One region of the Mesorhizobium vachelliae genome, then DNA from elsewhere that is predicted to be linked to it. Evidence: predicted binding sites of a transcription regulator. Region 1 holds the regulator's gene; each other region holds the start of a gene.

Region 1 (4,050 bases):
CTTTTGACGAAGGTTGCCGTCGAGATCGAGCCGGACCAGGCATTGCCCGGTCTCAAGGTCACCGCGCTTGCGCGCGTCACCGGCAAGACCGGCGTGGAGATGGAGGCGCTGACCGCCGCTTCGGTCGCCTGCCTCACCATCTACGACATGGCCAAGGCGGCGGACCGCGGCATGGTGATTTCCGGCATCCGGCTGGTCGAGAAGACCGGCGGCAAGTCCGGCGACTACAAGGTGGATGCCTGATGGCCCTGGTTCCGGTCGCCGAAGCGCTCGAACGCCTTCTCGACGGCGCGGCACCATTGCCCAGCGAAAGCATTCCGCTGGCCGAAGCGGCCGGGCGGGTCCTGGCGGAACCGGTCGTGGCGCTGCGCACGCAGCCGCCCTTCAACGCCTCGGCCATGGACGGCTACGCCACGCGTTCCAGCGACGTCGCTTCGGCGCCGGCCGAGCTCCAGGTCATAGGCATGGCGCCCGCCGGGCGCGGTTTCTCTGGAACCGTCGGCGAAGGCCAGGCCGTGCGCATCTTCACCGGCGCGCCGCTGCCTGAAGGCGCCGACACCATCGTCATCCAGGAGAACGTGCGCGATCTCGGCAATGGCAGGATCGAGGTGACGGAACCAACCGCGGAAGCACGCAATGTGCGCCGCCGTGGACTCGACTTCGTCCAGGGCGACGTTCTGCTCGAAAAGGGTCGCGTGCTCGATGCCGCAGCGCTTTCGCTGGCGGCCTCGGCCAACCACCCTGCCTTGAACGTCGTGCGCCGGCCGCTGGTCGCAATCATCGCCACCGGCGATGAATTGCTGCCGCCGGGCAGCACACTCGGCCCCGACCAGATCATTTCATCGAATGCCTATGGCGTCGTCGCCGCAGCCCAGTCGGTCGGCGCGCGCGCGCTCGATCTCGGCATCGCCGCCGACCGCAAGGAGGCGATCGCCGCGCTGGTCCGGAAAGCGGTCGAGGCGAATGCCGATGTCATCGTCACGCTCGGCGGCGCCTCGGTCGGCGATCACGACCTGATCCACGACGTGCTGACCGGCGAAGGCATGAGGCTCGACTTCTGGAAGATCGCCATGCGCCCCGGCAAACCGCTGATGTTCGGCCGGCTTGGCAATGTCCGCTGCGTCGGCCTGCCTGGGAATCCGGTGGCAAGCATCGTCTGCTCGCAACTCTTCCTGAAGCCGCTGCTTGGCCGGCTCGGCGGCCGCGACCACAGGCAGGACGTGCGGACCGCCCGGCTGGGGGCCGCGATGCACGCCAACGACCTCAGGCAGGACTATGTGCGCGCCGTGGTGCGAGACAATGACGGCACGCTCGTCGCGACTCCATTCGGCATCCAGGACTCCTCGATGCTCAGGATGCTCGCCGACGCCAACGCCCTGATCGTGCGCGAGCCCTTCGCGCCGGCTGCCGAGACCGGCGCCGAGTGCAGCGTTCTGATGTTACGCTGAACAAAACGTCAACAAATTCACTAAACTTTAAACGGTTGCGGAACACAACTGGAACAGATAGTGTTTGTTCTGGGTTTGTTTTTCTGATTCTGGTTTCAGAACCCATGGGGGCCGCCATGCTGACGCGCAAACAACATGAACTTCTGATGTTCATCCACGAAAGGCTGAAGGAGAGCGGGATTCCGCCGTCTTTCGACGAGATGAAGGAAGCGCTCGACCTCGCCTCCAAGTCCGGCATCCACCGGCTGATCACGGCGCTGGAGGAGCGCGGCTTCATTCGCCGGCTGCCGAACCGGGCGCGTGCGCTGGAAGTGCTGCGCCTGCCCGACTCGATCGCGCCAGGCCTCAATGCGGCGAGGAAGTTCTCGCCGAGCGTCATCCAGGGCGGCCAGGGCAATCTCAGCCGTCAGGTCAAGCCCGCAGCCCCCTCGCGCACGCCGACGCCGAGCAATGACGACGATGCCGGCTCGGCTGTGTCCATTCCGGTGATGGGCCGCATCGCCGCAGGCGTGCCGATCGACGCCATCCAGCACCAGACGCATTCGATCACGGTGCCCCCGGACATGATCGCCGGCGGCGAGCATTATGCGCTGGAGGTCAAAGGCGACTCGATGATCGAGGCCGGCATCTTCGACGGCGATACCGTCATCATCCGCAATGCCAACACGGCAAGCCCGGGCGAGATCGTGGTGGCGCTGGTCGACGACCAGGAAGCGACGCTCAAGCGCTTCCGCCGCAAGGGTGCCTCGATCGCGCTGGAGGCGGCCAACCCGGCCTACGAAACCCGCATCTTCGGACCGGATCGGGTGAAGGTGCAGGGCAAGCTCGTCGGGCTGATCCGCCGCTACTGATCCGGTTGCGAAGGTTTCGCATCCGCCCGCTCAGGCTTTTGATAAGGCGCCAGTCCTCTCGCCTCTCGAGTATACTTCCGCTGTTCGTGCCAGGGCCGGTACGGCTGCTCGACAGCATATTGGATCGCCGGCCGCGCGGTTGCCGATTGCGGATCGAAGAAGACGGCGGCGCTGCCGTCGCGCGCCAGCTGCCGCTTGGTGACGACAAGCACGCGCGGATCGCGGCAGGGATTGTAGGCGGTGGCGTCGTTGATGATGATGAGGTCGGCGAAGCCGCAGGCCGGCCGGGCGCTGTCGCGGTTTTCGGCGAGCGCAACGATGGCGCCGGATGGATGCCGGCCGATGCAGAGGTCGCCGGTGCAATAGAAGGGCGAGCCGGGCGGCAGGTCGACGGGATCGGCGATGTCCAGCGCATCTTTGGCGAACATTTCCGGCGGCACGATTTCCTCGGCTTTCAGCGCACGTTTCCAATTGTCGGTGGTGAACTCGTTGGAGCGTGCGCGATTGACGGCAAGCTGGCCGCCGCCGATCGGCATCGCCACCAGATGCGCGTCCTCCGAAATGAGCACATCCGGCGTGCGGACATGAGGTATGGCCAGCAGCGCGGCGAGCGCGAAGGGAACGGCGGCAAGCCTCAGCCAGGTGGTGGCCATCGTCGCGATGACCAGCGCGATCGTGGCCAGCAGCACCGACTGGATCGAGATCAGCCCGACGGCGTCGACCGGCGAGCGCTCGGATATCCATGCCGAAATGGCGATCATCGCCGTCAGCCCCTTGCCCATGACAAAGAGGAAGGGTCCATCGAAGCCGAAGGGCATGGCTAGCGCGCTCAACACGGCAAAGGGCATGACGATCAGCGAGACGATCGGCATGACCGCCAGATTGGCGAGCAGGCTAAGCGGCGACACGCGCTGAAAGTGCCAGATCGCAAACAGCAACGTCGCGCTTCCCGCGATGAGCGACGTCATGGCGGCGCCGCCCACGCCGACCGCCAGTTTTCGCGACAGGAACCCGAGGAACGAACGTTTTGCCGGTGGCGCGGTCGTTTTGCCGGCGCGATAGTCGGCAAAGCCCGCATAGGCGCCGACCAGGGCTGCTGTGGCGGCGAAGGACATCTGGAAGCTCGGGCCGACCACTTCGTGCGGCGAGACAAGGATCACGGCAATGGCCGAGATCGACAGGTTGCGCATGGTGAGCGCCGCGCGGTCGAAGAGTACGGCGGCGAGCATCACGGCCAGCATGATGAAGCTTCGCTCGGCCGCCACCACGATGCCGGAGATGACGAGGTAAGCGGCGATCGAGATCAGTGCTATTCCAGCGGCATATTTCTTCACCGGCCGGCGCGACGAGAAATCGGGAAACAGCGCGAAGACGCCGCGCAAAAGCACCATGATCGTGCCGGCGACCAGCGCCATGTGCAGGCCGGAGATCGAGATGATGTGGTAGATGCCGGTGCGCCGCATCGACTCGTTGATCGCTTCCGGAATGCCGGCGCGCACGCCGACGATCAGCGCCGCCGCGATCTCACCCTCGGACCCGCCGATGCTGCTCCTGATGTGATCGGCGATCCCTTCGCGCGCGTTTTCGACCGCCGATGCGACGCGCGCGCCAAAGGGCGCCTCCGCTGGCGCAATCAGTTTCGGATCGCCCAGGAAAAAGCCGCTGCCGCCGATGCCGGCAAAGTAGCTGTCGAAGGAAAAGTCGTAGCTGTCCGGCCGAACCGGGCCGGTCGGCGGCAGCAGCTTGGCATA
Region 2 (4,050 bases), on a different contig from region 1:
ACCTGATGGCCGGAGCGGGTGCCCCAGTTGCGGTCGGTCGCCTCGGTGCGGTTGGCCTGAGCGCGCTGCCAGCCGGGCGTCGCATAGGTGTTGGAAAAACTGCCCTGGTCCTTGGCGCCGATATTGTCGAAGCGCGAGGCGCCATAGGGATTCTGCCGGCCGCCACCGCGCCCGGAAGCGAAGGCGCCGCCGCCATAGGGATTGCCGTAGCCGCCATAGGAATTGCCGCCGTCGGCGACGTCGACATGGGTTTCCGGCAATTCGTCGAGGAAGCGAGACGGGATCGTCGATTGCCACAGGCCGTGGATCAGGCGGTTGGAGACGAACCAGATATGCAGGTTCTTTTTCGCCCGCGTCAGGCCGACATAGGCGAGCCGGCGCTCTTCCTCCAGGCCGGAGCGGCCGCCTTCGTCCAGCGCGCGCTGGTGCGGGAATAGGCCTTCCTCCCAGCCGGGCAGGAAGACGGTCTCGAATTCGAGGCCCTTGGCCGAATGCAGCGTCATGATCGAGACGGCATCGAGCGACTCGCCCTGCTCGGCTTCCATGACCAGCGCGACGTGCTCGAGGAAGGAGCGCAGCGATTCATACTCCTCCATGGAGCGGATCAGCTCCTTGAGGTTTTCCAACCGCCCGGGCGAATCCGCCGAGCGGTCGTTCTTCCACATGTCGGTGTAGCCGCTCTCCTCCAGGATGGTTTCGGCGAGCTCGGTATGCGGCGTGGTTTCCAGCGCCTTCTGCCAGCGCTCGAAATTGGCCGCGACCTCGCGCAATGCGGCGCGCGGCTTCGGCTTCAGCTCGTCGCTTTCGGCGAGTGTGGCTGCCGCTTCCAGCATCGGGACGCGCATGGCGCGCGCGGTGTCGTGGATCTGACGGATGGTTGCTTCGCCAAGGCCGCGCTTCGGCACGTTGACGATGCGCTCGAAGGCGAGGTCGTCGCCGCCGTTGGCGACGACGCGGAAGAAGGCCAGCGCGTCGCGGATTTCCAGGCGCTCGTAGAAACGCGGGCCGCCGATGACGCGGTAGCTCAAGCCGAGCGTGATGAACCGGTCTTCGAAGGCGCGCATCTGGAAGGAGGCGCGCACCAGGATCGCCATGTCGTTGAGGTTGTGCTTCTGCCGCTGATAGGCCTCGATGGCATCGCCGATGGCCCTGGCCTCTTCCTCGGAGTCCCAGGAGGCATGGACATGGACCTTGTCGTCCTCGGGGTCGTCGCGGTCGGTGAACAGCGTCTTGCCGAAGCGGCCTTCATTGTGGGCGATGAGATGGGAGGCGGCGCCCAAAATATGCGCGGTGGAGCGGTAGTTGCGCTCCAGGCGGATGATGGTGGCGCCCGGGAAATCCTTGTCGAAGCGCAGGATGTTGTCGACTTCGGCGCCGCGCCAGCCGTAGATCGACTGGTCGTCGTCGCCGACGCAGCAAATGTTGACTTTGTTCTCGCTCACGGCCGCGCGCTCGCTCCGCTCGCTGGCCTCCGCGGGGGCGGCCTGACCGGCCGACGCCCGGTCGGGCTTGCGGCCTTCGGCCGATGCAGCGCGCACGTTAGGCCGCTGTGCCAGGAGCCGGAGCCACATGTACTGCGCGGTGTTGGTATCCTGGTACTCGTCGACCAGTATGTATTTGAACTTGCGGTGATATTCCTTCAGCACGTCCGGATAGGCGCGGAAGATGCGGATCGGGTGATAGAGCAGGTCGCCGAAGTCGCAGGAATTCAGCGTCTGCAGCCGTTCCTGATAGGCTTTGTAAAGCTGGCGTCCCTTGCCGTTGCCGAAGCTGCGGGCATCGCCTTCCGGAATTTCGTCGGGGCCGAGGCCCTTGTTCTTCCAGTTGTCGAGCATCTGGGCGAAGGTCTTGGCCGGCCAGCGCTTGTCGTCCAGCCCTTCGGCCTGGATCAGCTGCTTGATCAGCCGCACCACGTCGTCGGTGTCGAGGATGGTGAAATCCGATTTCAGCCCGGCAAGCTCGGCGTGTCGGCGCAGCAGCTTCACGCCGATCGAGTGGAAGGTGCCGAGCCAGGGCATGCCCTCGACATTGCCTTCGCCGATCAGGTGGCCGATGCGCTGCTTCATCTCGCGCGCGGCCTTGTTGGTGAAGGTGACGGCGAGAATCTGCGAAGGGAAGGCCCTGCCGGTGGCGAGGATGTGGGCGATGCGCGTGGTGAGCACCCGCGTCTTGCCGGTGCCTGCGCCGGCCAGCACCAGAACCGGGCCTTCGGTCGTCTCGACGGCGAGCCGCTGCTCCGGGTTCAGGCCCTTCAGGTAATCGTGCGCGCTGTTCTGGCCGCTGCGCGCCGCCATGGCGCGCGCGGCTATGCCGGATGGGGCCGCAGCGGGCCGCGCATTCGGTTCATCGAAAAAAGGCATGTCTTCGGAAAAGCCCGACATCGCTCCCGAATGTAGTGATTCGGGAGCGAAAGACCAGAACTGTCTACGTTTTGTTCTAGTTTCGCGTGTTCCGGACCAACTTGACAGCCGGAGCGGGTGAGGGAAAGCTGCCGGCAGGGCAGGGACGGCTCGCCGTTACCTGGAAGCCGCTCTATCTTTGTTTGACGCAATTCCGGGCGGAACGTTACGGCGACGGCGCCGAACTCAACCGCTTCACACTTTTCCTGGAATTGCCTGATGCGCGCAACAGTCGAAGGAGCACCGTCTTGGCTGTCACCATCACTTCCCTCGTCCTTTTCCTCATCGGTCTCATTCTCGGCGGCGGCGGCATCTGGCTCATCGCGCTGGGCGGGAGTTGGTACTACCTGATCGCCGGTCTGGTCTTCCTGATCACCGCCTGGCTGCTTTTCAGGCGCAGGTCGACCTCGCTGTGGCTCTACGCGCTGTTCGTGCTCGCCACTTTATGCTGGGCGGTCTGGGAAATCGGCTTCGACTGGTGGCAACTCGGCCCGCGCGGCGGCGTCATCGTGCTCATCGCCTTGTGGCTTTTGACGCCATGGGCGAGGCGAGGATTGCAGGGACCGGATGGACGCGCGCCGCTGATCCTGGCCGTGCTCGCCTCGCTTGCGGTCGCCTTCTATTCGATGACCGCCGACCCCCACGACGTCGGCGGCACGCTCGGCACCGAGAAGGCGACGGCGGCGGCCAATCTCGGCGGCGACATGCCGGCCGGCGAGTGGCACTTCTACGGCCGCACGCCTTTCGGCCAGCGCTATTCGCCGCTCGACCAGATCACGCCTGACAACGTCGCCAAGCTGCAGCCGGCCTGGACCTACCGCACCGGCGATATCAAAGGCCCCGACGATATTGGCGAGACGACCTATCAGGTGACGCCGCTCAAAGTGGGCGACACGCTCTTCATCTGCACGCCGCATGATTTCGCCATCGCCATCGATGCCGCGAGCGGCAAGGAAAAGTGGCGCTATGACCCGAAGATCAAGCTCGACCCCAACCGCCAGCACCAGACCTGCCGCGGCGTGTCCTATTACGCCGACGCCAAGATCGCCACCGGCCAGCCCTGCGCGCAGCGCGTTTACCTGCCGACGTCGGACGCCCGGCTGATCGCGCTCGACGCGGCGAACGGGCAGGTGTGTCCGTCCTTCGCCGAAGGCGGCACGCTGAACCTGATGGTCAACATGCCCTATCCGAAATCGGGCTATTACTATTCGACCTCGGCGCCGCTGATCGTCGCCGGTAAGATCATCGTCGGCGGCGCGGTCAACGACAATTACTCGACCGAGGAGCCGTCCGGCGTCATCCGCGCCTTCGACGCCGGCACCGGCGCCCTGCTGTGGAACTGGGATTCCGGAAATCCGGATGTGACGACGCCGCTGCCGGCCGGGCAAACCTACACCCATAACTCGCCCAACATGTGGTCGACGGCAAGCGCCGACGAGAAGCTCGGTCTCCTTTATCTGCCGCTCGGCAACCAGACGCCGGACCAGCTCGGCATGGGCCGCAGCGCCAATGTCGAGAAGTTTTCCTCCTCGATCACCGCACTCGACCTCAACACGGGGCAATTGCGCTGGGTGCGGCAGACCGTGCATCACGATCTATGGGACATGGACGTGCCGGCGCAGCCGTCGCTGGTCGACATCACCACGGCGAA
Region 3 (4,050 bases), on a different contig from region 1:
CGATGGCGCCGGCGAGGTTGCGGCGGTTGATCTCGAAGGTGATGGCGCCAGGCTCGGCGGTGAGCAGCGCATCGCAGATCGAACTGTGGCCGGGCTCGTTCGCGACCCTTTCGCCCCTGGCCAGCGAGCGGCGCGTGTCGTCGAAATGCTCGGGCTCGACCGCCCAGACCTGCGTGCGCGGCGAAGCGTCCCTGACCGCGAGCGAGATGCCGCTCGACAGGCCGCCGCCGCCGCAAGGCACGATGACGGCGTCGAGCGCCACGCCGAGCGCTTTCGCCTGCTTCATCAGCTCCAGGCCGATCGTGCCCTGGCCGGCAATGATGGCCGGATCGTCGAAGGGCGGCACCAGCACCATGCCCTTCTCGATATAGGGGCGCACGACCGTCATGCGGTCGTCCTTGAAGCGGTCGAACGGCACCACTTCGGCGCCCATCTTGCGGACATTGCCGATTTTCAGCGCCGGCGCGTCGGCCGGCATGGCGATGACCGCCTTGACGCCGAACATTGCGGCCGAAGCCGCCACGCCTTGCGCGTGGTTGCCGGAAGAGAAGGCGACGACGCCACGGCCGCGCTCTTCCTTGCTCAGGCTCGACAGCTTGTTGTAGGCGCCGCGGATCTTGAAGGAGCCGGTGCGCTGCAGCGTCTCGGGCTTGAACAGGATGCGGCCGCCATGGCGCTTGTTGAGCTCCGGCGATTCGATCAGCGGCGTTTCGACGATCAGGCCGGAAAGCCGCTCGGCGGCGGCGCGGATGTCTAAGATGCCGGGCAGGGTGGTCATGGGGCGAGGGCCTTGCGAGAACGGGATCGCCCATGGTGCACGCAAAAGGCCGCTGCGCGCCAACGAAAAAATGTCATGGAGACAAGGTTGGCGGCGGTGGCGCCGTCGGCTTTAGCCCTGAGACGCCGAAGGCGAAGACTGTGGCCCTTTCGGGTGCTTAATCGGCTACTCGTCGCCGTCGACGACCCGCAGCCTGAGCTGACCCGTCTTTGAATCGGCCACGCGCGAACCGCCGTCGGCCTTCGGCGCTGCGCTTCGCGCGGCCTCGGTTTCGACCTCGGCGAATTCCAGCGCCTCGATCTTCTGGCCGCGTTTGGTCACCTTCGACGTCGACACGAGAATGTCGTCTATGTCCCGAGCCGCCTGACCGAAATGCGTCTGCAGCCGGCGCACGCGCTCGTCGACGCGCGCCACATCCTCCATCAGCCGGATGACCTCGCCCTGGATAAGATGCGCCTGTTCGCGCATGCGGGCGTCCTTGAGGATCGCCTGGATCACCTGGATCGACAGCATCAGGAGCGAGGGCGATACGATGACAACGCGGGCGCGATGCGCCTTCTGCACCACTGCCTCGAAATTCTCGTGGATCTCAGCGAACACCGATTCCGACGGCACGAACATGAAGGCGGTGTCCTGCGTCTCGCCCTGGATCAGGTATTTTTCGGCGATATCGCGGATATGCACCTCGATGTCGCGCCGGAAAGCCTGCGCCGCAACCTTCTGCATGTCGGCGCCTCCGGCGGCGCGGATCGCGTTCCAGGCTTCCAGCGGGAATTTTGCGTCGATGGCCAGCATCGGCGCGCCATTCGGCATCCGCACCAGGCAATCGGGCCGGCTGCCATTGGAGAGGCTGGCCTGGAATTCATAGGCGCCGTGCGGCAGGCCGTCGGCGACGATCGCCTCCATGCGCGACTGGCCGAAGGCGCCGCGCGTCTGCTTGTTGGAGAGGATCGCCTGCAACTGCACGACCTGGCCGGCCAAGGACTGGATGTTGCCTTGCGCGGTGTCGATCACGGCCAGCCGCTCCTGCAGCTTGGCCAGGCTTTCATGCGTCGACTTAGTCTGCTCGGCCATTGTCTGGCCGAGACGGCCGGTCATGGCGTCGAGCCGTTGTCCGAGCGACTGGGTAAGCTCGGCCTGCCGCGCCCCGAACACTTCGGCGATGGCGCCCATGCGCCCCTGCATCTCGGCCTGCGCCTGCAGGACGTCGGCAATGCGTGCCTCGGTGTCGCGGGCGTGATCAGCGGCTTCCGCGGCTGCAACCGCACGCGCCTTGGCCGCGCGCCACAGAGCAATGACCAGCACCGCGAAAAGAACGACAAACAGAACAATGGCGAAAGCAAGCGCGTGGCCGAGCGTGATCGTAGAGGCCCCGAGCCGCGCGATCGGTTGCGAAAGAATGGAGGTCATGTCGTTCATGAGAGGCAGCATAACCGATTCGGCCGCGTGGCACAGATCAAAACGTGAACAGGTCAACTCCACACCGGTTGACGCTTTTCCAACGACGTCTTAGGTGAGACGCCATGTCGATCAAGCCGCTCATCATTCTCCCCGATCCCGTCCTGCGCCAGGTTTCCAAGCCGGTCGAGCGCGTCGATGCCGATTTGCGCAAGCTCGCCGACGACATGCTGGAGACGATGTACGACGCGCCCGGCATCGGCCTTGCGGCGATCCAGGTCGGCGAGCCGCGGCGGCTCCTGGTCATAGACCTCGCCAAGGAAGGCGAGGAGCCTCAGCCGCATGTCTTCATCAACCCGGAAGTACTCGAGAGTTCCGACCAGCGCTCGGTCTATGAGGAAGGCTGCCTGTCGATCCCCGATTATTACGCCGAAGTCGAGCGCCCGGCCTCGGTGCGGGTGAAATATCTCGACCGCGACGGCAAATTGCAGGAGATGCAGGCGGAAGGCCTGATGGCCACCTGCCTGCAGCACGAGATCGACCATCTCAACGGCGTGCTGTTCATTGACCACATCTCGAAGCTCAAGCGCGACATGGTGGTGCGGAAGTTCAAGAAGCTCGCCAAGGACAAGGCGCCGGGCAAGATGGTGGGCTAGGGGGCATGCCCCTTCGCGTCATCTTCATGGGTACGCCGGATTTTTCCGTGCCGACCTTGCGCGCCATCGCCGATGCCGGTCACGAGATCGCGGCCGTCTACACGCAGCCGCCGCGCGCCGCTGGGCGGCGCGGACTGGAGCTGACGCCCTCGCCGGTGCAGCGCGAGGCCGAGCGGTTGGGGCTCGAGGTGCGCACGCCGACATCGCTGAAGGGCGAGGCCGAGCAGCAGGCCTTCGTCGCCTTGCAGGCCGATGTCGCGGTCGTCGTCGCTTATGGATTGCTCCTGCCGAAAGCCGTTTTGGACGCGCCCAGCCTGGGCTGTCTCAACGGCCACGCCTCGCTTTTGCCACGCTGGCGTGGTGCTGCTCCCATCCAGCGCGCGATCATGGCCGGCGACGCCGAGACCGGCATGATGGTCATGAAGATGGAAGAAGGGCTGGACACCGGGCCGGTGGCAATGGTTGAAAAAATCGCCATCGCACCCGATATGACGGCCGGTGAATTGCATGACCGCCTGATGGCTCAGGGCGCTTCGCTGATGGTTGAGGCGCTTGCGCAGTTGGGGATAAATTGTCTGACATTTACCCCGCAGGCGGCGGAAGGGGTGACCTACGCCCGAAAGATCGATAAATCGGAGACACGCGTAGACTGGACGCGGCCTTCTGGCGAAGTCCACAATCACATTCGCGGCCTCTCGCCCTTCCCGGGCGCGTGGTGCGAGGTCGAAATTGGCGGCCGCATGGAGCGGCTGAAACTGCTTCGCTCGACGCTCTCTGATGGCGTCGGCGAGTCGGGAGGAATTCTCGATGACCGGCTGACGGTCGCCTGCGGGTCGGGTGCGGTCAGGCTGGTCGAAGTTCAACGGGCGGGCGGAAGGCCCGCCGCCGCGCAGGAGTTTTTGCGCGGAGCCAAGATCGCAAAAGGAATGAAACTCACATGAGCATGATGTCGATACGTGCGGCGACGCCGCGGGATCGCGAGGCGATCCGTCTCGTCGAAGAGCATGCCTTTGGCCAGCAGGCGGAAGCCGGCTTGGTCGACGCCCTGGTCACCGGCGGCGACGCCGTCGTCGAACTGGTTGCCGAGGAAGACGGCCAGGTCGTCGGCCACATCCTGTTTTCCAGGCTTTACGTGCAGAATGGCGGCAAGCGTTTCGCGGCCGTCGCGCTGGCGCCGCTGGCGGTCGAGCCCTCCTTCCACGGCACCGGCATCGGCGG

The links. The regulator LexA, encoded in region 1, represses DNA repair genes until DNA is damaged. The targets are predictions, from matches to a motif close to TGTTCNNNNTGTGTTCNG.
Region 2: RFM41_RS17615 (ATP-dependent helicase) is a predicted target of LexA. The motif match lies at 2,422-2,439, and genes of this name have one in related genera.
Region 3: RFM41_RS25380 (DNA recombination protein RmuC) is a predicted target of LexA. The motif match lies at 2,231-2,248, and genes of this name have one in related genera.

The regions. Positions count from the first base shown of each region.
Region 1 is NZ_JAVIIR010000008.1:319,049-323,098, reverse strand. It holds gene moaC (cyclic pyranopterin monophosphate synthase MoaC) at 1-243, shown strand, start outside; gene RFM41_RS19275 (molybdopterin molybdotransferase MoeA) at 243-1,448, shown strand; gene lexA (transcriptional repressor LexA) at 1,565-2,299, shown strand; gene RFM41_RS19265 (ComEC/Rec2 family competence protein) at 2,293-4,050, opposite strand, start outside.
Region 2 is NZ_JAVIIR010000007.1:353,763-357,812, reverse strand. It holds gene RFM41_RS17615 (ATP-dependent helicase) at 1-2,381, opposite strand, end outside; gene RFM41_RS17610 (glucose/quinate/shikimate family membrane-bound PQQ-dependent dehydrogenase) at 2,648-4,050, shown strand, end outside.
Region 3 is NZ_JAVIIR010000014.1:474-4,523, forward strand. It holds gene RFM41_RS25375 (threonine/serine dehydratase family protein) at 1-778, opposite strand, end outside; gene RFM41_RS25380 (DNA recombination protein RmuC) at 944-2,197, opposite strand; gene def (peptide deformylase) at 2,302-2,832, shown strand; gene fmt (methionyl-tRNA formyltransferase) at 2,838-3,773, shown strand; gene RFM41_RS25395 (GNAT family N-acetyltransferase) at 3,770-4,050, shown strand, end outside.